DNA from 2 places in the Paenibacillus sp. HGF5 genome. Region 1 is predicted to be linked to the other one. Evidence: predicted binding sites of a transcription regulator. Region 1 holds the regulator's gene; the other holds the start of a gene.
The links. Region 1 encodes LexA, which represses DNA repair genes until DNA is damaged. Its sites were predicted from a motif close to CGAACATATGTTCG; they were not measured.

Region 1 (5,058 bases):
ACGTATCGTCCAAATCAAACAAAACCGCAGCAATCGGCATTTCTCTCCCACTCCTCATATACATTGTGATCTACTCTATCGGGTTAGTTGTGCTCCACTGGAATTTGATGAGTTTTTGCGAACTCTTCCAATCTTTCGCCCATGGCTTTGGTATCGTAAAGATTCATCATACGGGAGAACACCCAGTTGCCTGCTTTTCCCTTGCCTTGGATCACGACGGAACCCGAAGCCAATTTGATCTTCTCGATATCGGATACGGCCAGACGGCGTTCCCGGTTGAACTTCATGGTCGACACGGAAGCGCGCTCAATCTTCAAATAAGGCTTGCGGAGAAATATCATGAGCGCCAACAGGATATACAAGCTGACGCCAACCCAATTCAATACATCATTGCTTCCGCCGGCTGCCTGTGAAGTTGCCGTTCCGAGAAGCGCATACAAACCGGCCAATGCAACAAGCACTAACGGAAGTACATACTTACGTCCCTTAAACACGTCATGCTTATCATTAATCGCAGAACCTTGATACGAGGTCAGCCCCTGCTTTTTGCGCTGTTTGTTAAGTTGCGACATATTTTTGCTGACTTTTCTTTCCCATGAACGTGACATTTGGTTCCCCCTGAACTCATATTCAAAATGTTTATAAACCATATAAACTTGGGGTAACCGTAATCGATTCTCCGAATGACCGTTACCCCAAGTATTATTATGCTATCCTTCTATCTGTTCACGGATCCGCTGAATATAATCGTTGAACGGTTAATCGACTAGTGCTTTAATCGCGGGCCGCCTTTTTGTTCGTTTTCATCAACCCATTCAATCGATTCCAGCTGTTGTCTAAAGTTACTGCGAATATTGTTAAGGTATAATTCCCGAAGCTCGGCCCGTTCTTTGAGCTCCTCCTCGGTCAACCCTTCATTCTTCTTCTTTCTTGCTAATACATTGATGCGTTCTACCAAAGTATCGATGTCCATGACTTCTCCTCCAATTTCGATATCATGTATAACTTAAACATGTGAAAAAGAGCTTGTCAAGGCAACTGCGCCCTTGCAAACTCTTCTAAGAACAAATAGGAACATATGATGCGCATAAACGAATACCGTCTATGGGGAGGTAATCTATAGTTATCTATTGTAAACGCGCGATTACGCGTAAATGATTCAATCTGACAAGCAGAATATGATGTGTCATTAAACAGGAAGTAACCAGCAGTATGTGGTGATTATATGGAGTATGAATGCCTATTGGTTAGCAGCAACGCCAAATCACCAAACCGGCAATGACAGCACTTCTCCAGCCTGTATGTCCGGACCCTTCAATCCGTTCATTCTTCGTATGCTATCCAGATATACGCGTGTATCCATATCCGCAGGTTTGTGAAGGGAAGCAATTCGCCACAAGCTATCGCCATATTGAACGATCACCTGCTTCTCTCCAGTCGGCTTCTCTGTCCCCCCGGCAAAAACGGAATATGCACCTGTCCAAAAGATGGCTACAATAAGCAGGGTGAACAGCAATTTATTCAAAGGGATCGAAGCTATCTTCGATTTCAAGTAAATGCCCCAAGTCTTCGATGATTGTTCTGTTACCACCGGAACGTTCTCATAAATGCTGCGGTATGTACTGTATTTCAACATGGAATCATCATCTCCCAAACAAGTGTTCTCTTATGGATTCATCTTAACACGAACACTTGTTTGATTCAATACCCAAAAGAACATTTGTTCTATTTTTATTTTAGAACTTATGTTTGTACGAACGGTAGTTCTATGTTATAATTTTCCCAAACGTTACTAAATGGGGTTGATACGGCATGTCGAAAATATCCAGCCGCCAGCTGGCGATCTTAGAGTTTATCCGCAACGAAGTTCGTAGCAAGGGTTACCCGCCTTCTGTCCGGGAAATCGGCGAGGCTGTCGGACTAGCTTCCAGTTCTACGGTCCATGGTCATCTGGACCGTTTGGAGAAGAAAGGCCTGATCCGCCGTGACCCTACGAAACCAAGAGCGATCGAGCTGCTTGGCCAAGAAGAATCCGAGAGCGCGAATCTGTTTACGCACACCATTGCCAGAGTGCCTGTCGTTGGTAAAGTCACAGCAGGCGTTCCGATTACGGCCATGGAGAACATTGAAGATTATTTCCCGCTCCCGCAGCATTATGTAGGCGACGATAAGGTGTTCATGTTGTCTGTAGTCGGCGACAGTATGATTGAAGCCGGTATTCACAGCGGTGACTACGTCATCGTTCGCCAGCAGCAAACCGCGGACAATGGTGACATTGTCGTAGCAATGACAGAAGAAGATGAAGCAACCGTGAAGACCTTCTACAAGGAGAAGGATCATGTACGATTGCAGCCGGAGAATCCTACCTATGAGCCGCTGCGCTTGAACCATGTAACGATTCTCGGGAAAGTGATCGGTCTCTTCAGGGACGTACACTAATTTCATAGATTTATGAATAAGAGGTTACCTTCCTTATTTGGATGGTAACCTCTTTTTTAGGACATGCACTAGAACGTTCCGATCTTACGCAACACTAGAACTAACGCATTTTGCCTAAGATCTAATTGATACATTCTTTCAGAAACATAATCCGTCGAACCTTCGCCTCCCGGTCCCTCGGTGGACTGCAGAACAAGCTTATTCTCCTTTACCTCGGGAGCCGTACCTGGTCTATAATATGAAAAGTAGGATACCAAGGACTCATCCTGAAATCGGAGCTGGACGGCTTTACCCGTTTCATGCTCTACGGCGAACGCATAGATTTGTATGCCATGACAGTCCCTATATTGCGGTGCGAGTATAAATACGTCGGCAGCTTGAAACGGCAGGCGAATCATATCAACCGGAGCAGATGTCGGTTGAATAAATGTAAGACCCTCCAGCGTAGTGACTTCATTTGTAACTTGGTTAGTACTATACTGCACGCTGTAGTTTCCGGTAAACGACCGATCCGTTTCGATACCGAAGCAGCTCGGCGCACCCAATGTCGTTATTTTTTCCTGTCCAACTGCAATAACGTTTAACCTTCCTTCATCCGTTACGCCTTGTGCCCGGATTGTCTCCTCCCTACCAGGAGGCATAGTCCCTCCTCTCTCTTGTTCCTCACTGCCAAAAGGCAATTGAAAGGCAATTAAAATAATCAGAAGCATAAACCCGCCAGCTAATCCAACTTGTAAGTATTTTCGACGTTTAGGTTTGCTGTAAGTGAAAATCACGGACCTATGCACGTTTTCTTTCATTACGGACGTGAACTTTTCATTTGAAAAAGGAGCTTTTTTAGCACGGTTGTACCAGTCTGGTTTATCCTCACTCATCGTTCTTCTCCTTCATTAAGTTTTGTACTTGTTTCCTGGCCCGATGCAATCTGGATTTTACGGTGCCTGTCGCAATATGAAGCAGCTCCGCAATTTCATGCATCGGCATTTCATAGTATAGGTCCAGCACCAACACTTCCCTAAGCTTGCTCGGCAAAGTCATAATCATTGCCCATATTTCATCCGTATACTGCTCGTCCAAATATTCCGCTTCCGCTGACCGGCTTGACGAACTGGCGGTAAGCTTGTCTTTAAGGATGACTTTCCGAAAGAAAAAAGCCTGTTTGTACCGGAACGCCGTATGTCGCGTGATCGTAAGCAGCCACGTTTTCAGCGTCGCCTGACCGCGAAAGGTATGTATGCCGTAATAGGCCTTAATAAAGGCTTCTTGTGCAATATCGTCTGCCAAGGCATGCTGTTTGGTCAAAAAATACGCATAATTCCACACATCATTTCCATATTCATTCATGATTTTATCCAGCGTCTGGCTGTCCATGGCCGTCATCTGCTTCAAGTATTCGAGCTCCAACCGATTCACCTCATCTAATTAGAGTCATGGAAGCGGGTAAAGGTTCCTTTTTTCGTAAAACAAAAAAGAATCTTCCCGTAGGTAAGGGAAGATTCTTTATGGACTAATATTAGTGCGTGACTGAACTGATTCTGTAGAATAATTATTTATATGTACCTGTCAGGAATATAGTGTCATCCCCTGTTATATCTTTCTGAAATTTCACATTTACTTCAATTTGGTTTGCATCTTTAATATCAATAACGATATGCTGTCCAATATCTTTAGGCGACAGCATAAGTTCTTTTATCTTTGTCTTGCCATTATATATCGTTACTGAGATATCATTACGGATATTAATCGGTAACAACGAAAGATCTAGTACTTTATATTTTCCTTTTGGTTCAAGAATGATCGTTTTTTCAGAATTATTAATTTCTCTCATTACGATACCAGAACCGTAATCTTTTCCATTATGTTCGGTGTACTGCTTATCTCTTGTGGTAAAGGAAGTACTATTAATCTTGATTCCTTCTTTAGTTATAATTGTTGTATCTGGTTTTTCTCCGATAATAATTTTTTGATTCTTGCTATCATATTCAACGACAGAGCCAAGTGCCTCGGAGATAGCTTTTACAGGGATATAATTTGAGTTGTTGTATGTAATTGTTGCAAGTTTTTTTCCTGATTGATCTTTTGGAACCCAATCTTCACCATTAACCTCATATTTAATTCCCCAATTTAAATTTGCACTTATTTTTTCTAGTGCAGGAGCAGCTCCTACCCCTATTGTCATTCCTCCTAACATTGTTGCCGCTGAGAGTAATAGAATATATTTCTTTTTCATCACCTGAACCTCCTATATATTGGAATTCAAGTTATATTGTAAGTGACTTCATAGATGAATTCAATCACATAAAAACAATAGAGTGTCGTCTTAAAGACCTTAGCGGCTAAAAATTATATTACCTGAATTGTTGTTCAAACACGTAAGCTAAAAGCGTACTTACGGTTTAGACAAATAAAAACCCCTCACGCCTTACGGCGCAAGGGATTCCTCTATTAATACATTGTAATGTACTGATCGCGTTCCCATTGGTGAACTTGCGTTCTATACATATCCCATTCGATCTCTTTCAGCTCGTAGAAGTGAGCCAGGGCATGGTCACCGAGTGCATCGGAAATGACTTCACTGCGGATCAATTCGTTAAGCGCTTCTTTCAGGTTTGCCGGCAA
Region 2 (5,058 bases), on a different contig from region 1:
GAACCACATGTGCTGGTGTAGCTCAGGGGTAGAGCAACGCACTCGTAATGCGTAGGTCGGGGGTTCAATTCCCTTCACCAGCATCTTTATAAAGTCAATAACGGCGCGGTTTTCCGTCATTCGGGAACCGGGTCGTCTTTGCTATTTAATCCGTTCTCCTACCATTTTTCTACCCTTTAGACTAATGAAGTGTTATTTTCACCGTCGACAGGATCACTTTTGTTCTCGATCAAAGCGTAGAAATTACGCATTAGATTACGAGGACTTACAGGAGTTCCAGTACTGGTTTGAATAACAAACCCCGAATCTTTATAGAGTTTATTATTACATCTTTCATATTCCTGTTTATCCAAGTGATCTCTGAGAAGTTCTACAGTGTTGGCGAAAAGTGCGATTGATCGTACGCTACTATCATTTTTGGTATCGTCAAAGTCGTGTCCTTTCTCTGCAAGAGTGTAAGCTTGGCGGACTGAAGCCATTCTCCTCATAGATCGACATCTACTCTGCGTATGGCCAGGATCTCACTTTGTCTCATGCCTGTTGATGCTGCCAATTCAAAAGCCGTGTAATACTGGTCTTCTTTTGCTGCATCAAGGAACGTTTTCAGCTGCAGCTCGTTCCACACTTCAAATTTCTTCTTTTTCCCTTGGGGAAGGGTTACATATTGAGCTAGTTCTGTGATACCAGGCCTCAAATAACTGCTCGGTGAAGAGCGTCCAGTATGATGACATGAACTTTTTTTATTGATCCAACTGCAAGCTTGGCAAGTAGGGTTTTGTGATACAAGTCATGGAAGTGTTGGGGTTTTAGTTTCGTAGCTTTTATTGAACCCAAGTTTGGGATTATGTGAGTAGATTTGTGTAGGCCCAAGAGAATCCCCCGATGAATCGTAATAGGCATAAATCTTTGTTTCGACCTCATCAATGTGAGGAGTAGGTTGTATGTTACGATCGACATTGAATCTTATGTATGAATTCATTAATGTACCTTCAAACTCCCTTCTTTGAATTTGATCGAGCCTCTTTTCGGCCAATTTAAATGGGACTTTGAATGCCGCAGCAAGAAAATGAATAGCATCCTTACGATTGCCGGGAAGTTTATACTGAGAAATCATGAAGAATGGCATCGCGGCGTAAAGAACTAAATTTTCTGCCTCTATCTCCTGGGCCTGGGTGAAAAGTTTAGGTAAGATCGTTTGATTCCCTGCATGACGAAGAAGGTGGCCTAGCTCATGCAAAAAATCCAGCCACTGTTTAATAGGAGAAAGTCGACTATCGATATTGATGGTATGAATATTTGGATTGATCTCTAATCCCTTGCTTACGATTGGCTTGAAATATACCCAAACATTTAACCGTCTTGCTATTTCTCTAATTGTCAGTAGCTTCGGTGAAGAGATTCCATGTGCATTGTATAGGTCTTCAACAATTTGTTCTAGAGGGGTTAATTTTGTGAAATCTAAACATGATGATACCTCCAACACAGGAATGTACGTTCGAATAAACAGTAAAAATAAAAGCCGTCATCGGCTGAACGGAAGAGGAGATCATCTATAGGGTACTGATGTGTCCGTATCGGTGATTTTTTTCTCTAGGTTTCTTATTTAGTTCAGTACTGCTGGTGGTTATAATCATTGGCTCTGATTTGGCATCTCGTCCAGATGTAATGATACATATTCGGATCATAGGGAAATTCCTCCTATACGGGAATATACGTTCGTTTTTTATTCAAAAAGAAAAGCCGTTTCTGGCTGTCTAACTTTTTTTCCATGATTAGTCGAGTGATTTTCTCTACTCTCCCTGTCTATCTCCAGGTTTCCGGTCTCTTTCTGCTTCTCTTATGAATCTCCAAAACTGCAGGAGTTCCTTTTTCCGTTCCTCGGGAGCGCTCAAATAATCCTTAAAAAATATACCGTGATTTGGATTGATAATGAAGGCCTCAAACTCAGCTTGTTCTTTCTCATCAAAACCATTAACTCGATCAGATGAAATGAGGGTATTAGTTCGTCCAAGTATGTAGTCGGTACTAACATCAAAGAAATCAGCTAATTTTTGAAGAGTGTCGAAATCAGGCTGTGTATCCCCGGTTTCATATCGTGCATAAGTTGCATGATTAAACCCAAGGCGATTAGATAATTCTTGCTGTGATAATCCCTTCTTAGAGCGATTCTCTGAGCCTTTCATTATATGATGTCATGGGTGAGGGTTCGAAGCAAAAAGGTTCTGATCTTCCTAAATGGATGCAAGAACAGCAGCAAGCGGGTAAACCGGATGGACACGAGATGACCTTCGAGGATGCTGATCACGAGCCTGCAGCGAACGAGAACTCTGAAACTGAGGAAAGCCAGGCATCCAACGATGAAGAGATAAACAAGGATGAACTGGAACAGTTCATTTTAAACGAACGTCCTACCTTCGACGAGCTGCCATTTGATTTTCCTATGTTCTTGGAAAAACGTCTAAATGAGGGCAAAACATGGAGTGAAATTTCAAGGATTGCAGGCATTACATCGAGCCAATTACAGCCGAAGTGGAGAAGGTACAAGGAAATGGTCACCAAGATGATGAAGGACGGCGGCGCCGCTTAATAGATACAGTGTCGCAACCCCCGGTCGATACAGACCGGGGTACCTAATTACATGGTTTTAACAGAACGTCAGTTCTTAAATTGGGGAGGGGTAACAGTGGATGAGCAGACCCGTAGACGAGTATTTCAGAAGGTGAAGACCTTCAGCAATCAAAAATTCTGGAACTGGATGAATTACATGCACAGCAGAGCATATGCAAAAGCAGCTCAACATTAGGAAGAAGCAATGGAGATTGTCCTGCAGCCGAAGCAAGCAGCCGCGGTCAAATCAAAAGCAAAAGAAATTCGTGAAAAGTGGGATGGGATGTCTACGGAACTATTGACGATACCGAAGGTGCTGAATTCCATTCACTGGGGGTGTAGTTATGGCGAGATTTCCTAACTGGACGAAAGAGGAAATTGAGTACCTTCAGGATCAGTGGGGAGTAACCAGCATAAAGGGGATGTCAACACGGCTGGGTAAAAGCATGAATGCCGTAAAGCTTAAGGCTCAACGAATAGGGTTATCCGATGCCAGGACGAACTTTGACGGTATAACCGTTTGCCAGCTTGGCAAAGCGCTTGGTCGAGAATACTCCACCATGAAAAACTGGATCAATCGTTATGGGATGCCTGCTAAGAGGAAGTTGTTTGCTCAAAGCGTGAGGGTTTTGGTTATAGCTTATTCCGACTTCTGGAAATGGGCTGAGAAACATAAAGAGCTGCTGAATCTAGCCAAAATGGAGCCAGGAACAATCGGGCCTGAGCCTGAATGGGCCAAAGTAAAACGAAAAGCAGATCAATTAAGGTCTCAGAAAACATGGCAATCTGTTGATTGGACGCCTGCAGAGGACCAGAGACTTGCTCAATCCTGAAAACCGAAATTACTTATCCGGAATTAGCCCGCATGTTTAACCGATCGGAATCGTCCATAAAACGACGAATCCATGATCTTAACCTCAAAATGGGCCAGTCCGCCTGAATAACCTGATCAAATATTACACCAGATGAGGTCCAGACGTTGCTGCGTATGGCTCAGGAAGGATATAGTTACGAAACAATAGGTGCGGTGTTAGGAAAAAGTGCGCTCGGTGTTCGAGGGAAGTTGGAGCGAATGGGGTTTGACTTTAAACGTCGGCGGTTAAAAGAGACAGCAAATTGAAAGGTAAGGCTGATTTTTAGATGTCTGGGCGACCAAGTGAGTTCAAGAGTTGTGCTACGACTAAAGAGCAACCGCATATTACAAGCAAAACAAGAACCATGATAATAACAAATTTCTTACCATTCATCATTTTCACCTCGAAAAGAGTAAGTAGGCAGCGATCTGATATATAGGAGATTATATTAAATTAAATGAAAAGACCCCCTAATCCGTGGTAGGGGCGGGGGGCAATCGGAAATATATTCCTCTCACCGATTATATCACAAAGGGGATTGAGGGGAATGGCGATGGTATGGGGACAAGGGGAACTTTTCGCTAAAGCATCTGAGGATGAGATCCAGACGACGGAATTCTACCTCAGCAATTTTAAATCCATGCAGCTATTCATGAGCGACTTCGAAAAATATCAGAAAGAATTAGCTCAGGTAGCAATTGACGGAGAAGCAGCTCGTCGCATCGATCAGGAGGATCTCCATGCGGATAAGACGGCGAACGCGGTGATACTTACTGAAAAACAGAAGTGGGTGTACGGCCAAAATAGAATTTATTCTTCAATGATACGTAGAGCTCACAGTCAGATTCTCGAAGACGAAGTAAAACAAGCGATTGACCTTCGGTTTCTACAAGGGTACAGCCGGAAGGAGACCATTTTGTTTATGAAGCGCGGCGTAGCGCATAGCACTGTGGACCGGCGGATCAGTGAAGGCATCGAGAGCATGGCCAACACGTTAAAGTTGATGGGATTCTTTGAGGAAATATGCAAAGAATTTTGACGACAAAGTGGGACAAAAAAAGAAATGTTGAAGACCACCTGACGATTTGGCCATGTTACGATAGGAGCATAGAAAAAGGCGAGAATGACACGCACGGCTGCATGAATGCGGCATATGACCGGGGCGTAACTCTTCTCACTTTTTCTATTTATTGGCGATAATACCATCCCGGTTGTAGAACTTTGGGAATAGAGAGCACAGCAAACAAGTTAACTTTGATAGGGAAACATATATGTAACTATAATTATATGAAAAAAAGTAAATAAATTGAAAATTTAGAAATGTAATTATTTTCCTTGACCTGCCGTTATAATTATATATAATTTACAATTAATTCAAAAGAAAGGAGGTTTATCTTTAATTTTTAAAAATATATTAAATAGTAAGGGAGAAATGTAGACCGTGTTACTAAAAAAGAATTACACAAAATTATTATCTGTATTACTAGCATTTGCTTTGCTAGTAGTTAACCTTGTAAATCCCTCGTCCACCGTTAAAGCTGAAGGATTGGAGCAACTAGACGGAGTTGAGGTCCTTGTTAATGACGAGAATGAGATT

Region 2: a site for LexA is predicted at 1,706-1,719, ahead of HMPREF9412_RS32055 (ImmA/IrrE family metallo-endopeptidase). Genes of this name have one in related genera too.

What each region holds. Positions count from the first base shown of each region.
Region 1 is NZ_AEXS01000184.1:35,364-40,421, forward strand. It holds partial or broken gene HMPREF9412_RS31455 (HAD family hydrolase) at 1-40, opposite strand, end outside; gene HMPREF9412_RS31460 (hypothetical protein) at 84-608, opposite strand; gene HMPREF9412_RS31465 (DUF896 domain-containing protein) at 767-973, opposite strand; gene HMPREF9412_RS31470 (LysM peptidoglycan-binding domain-containing protein) at 1,265-1,636, opposite strand; gene lexA (transcriptional repressor LexA) at 1,813-2,439, shown strand; gene HMPREF9412_RS31480 (hypothetical protein) at 2,508-3,314, opposite strand; gene HMPREF9412_RS31485 (RNA polymerase sigma factor) at 3,307-3,819, opposite strand; gene HMPREF9412_RS31490 (stalk domain-containing protein) at 3,986-4,669, opposite strand; gene glnA (type I glutamate--ammonia ligase) at 4,885-5,058, opposite strand, start outside.
Region 2 is NZ_AEXS01000070.1:28,579-33,636, reverse strand. It holds tRNA gene HMPREF9412_RS12210 (tRNA-Thr) at 12-83, shown strand; gene HMPREF9412_RS32055 (ImmA/IrrE family metallo-endopeptidase) at 788-1,483, opposite strand; gene HMPREF9412_RS12195 (helix-turn-helix domain-containing protein) at 1,791-2,183, opposite strand; gene HMPREF9412_RS31705 (hypothetical protein) at 2,195-2,587, shown strand; gene HMPREF9412_RS32895 (hypothetical protein) at 2,813-2,968, shown strand; gene HMPREF9412_RS31700 (hypothetical protein) at 2,952-3,440, shown strand; gene HMPREF9412_RS12180 (hypothetical protein) at 4,009-4,500, shown strand; gene HMPREF9412_RS12175 (hypothetical protein) at 4,903-5,058, shown strand, end outside.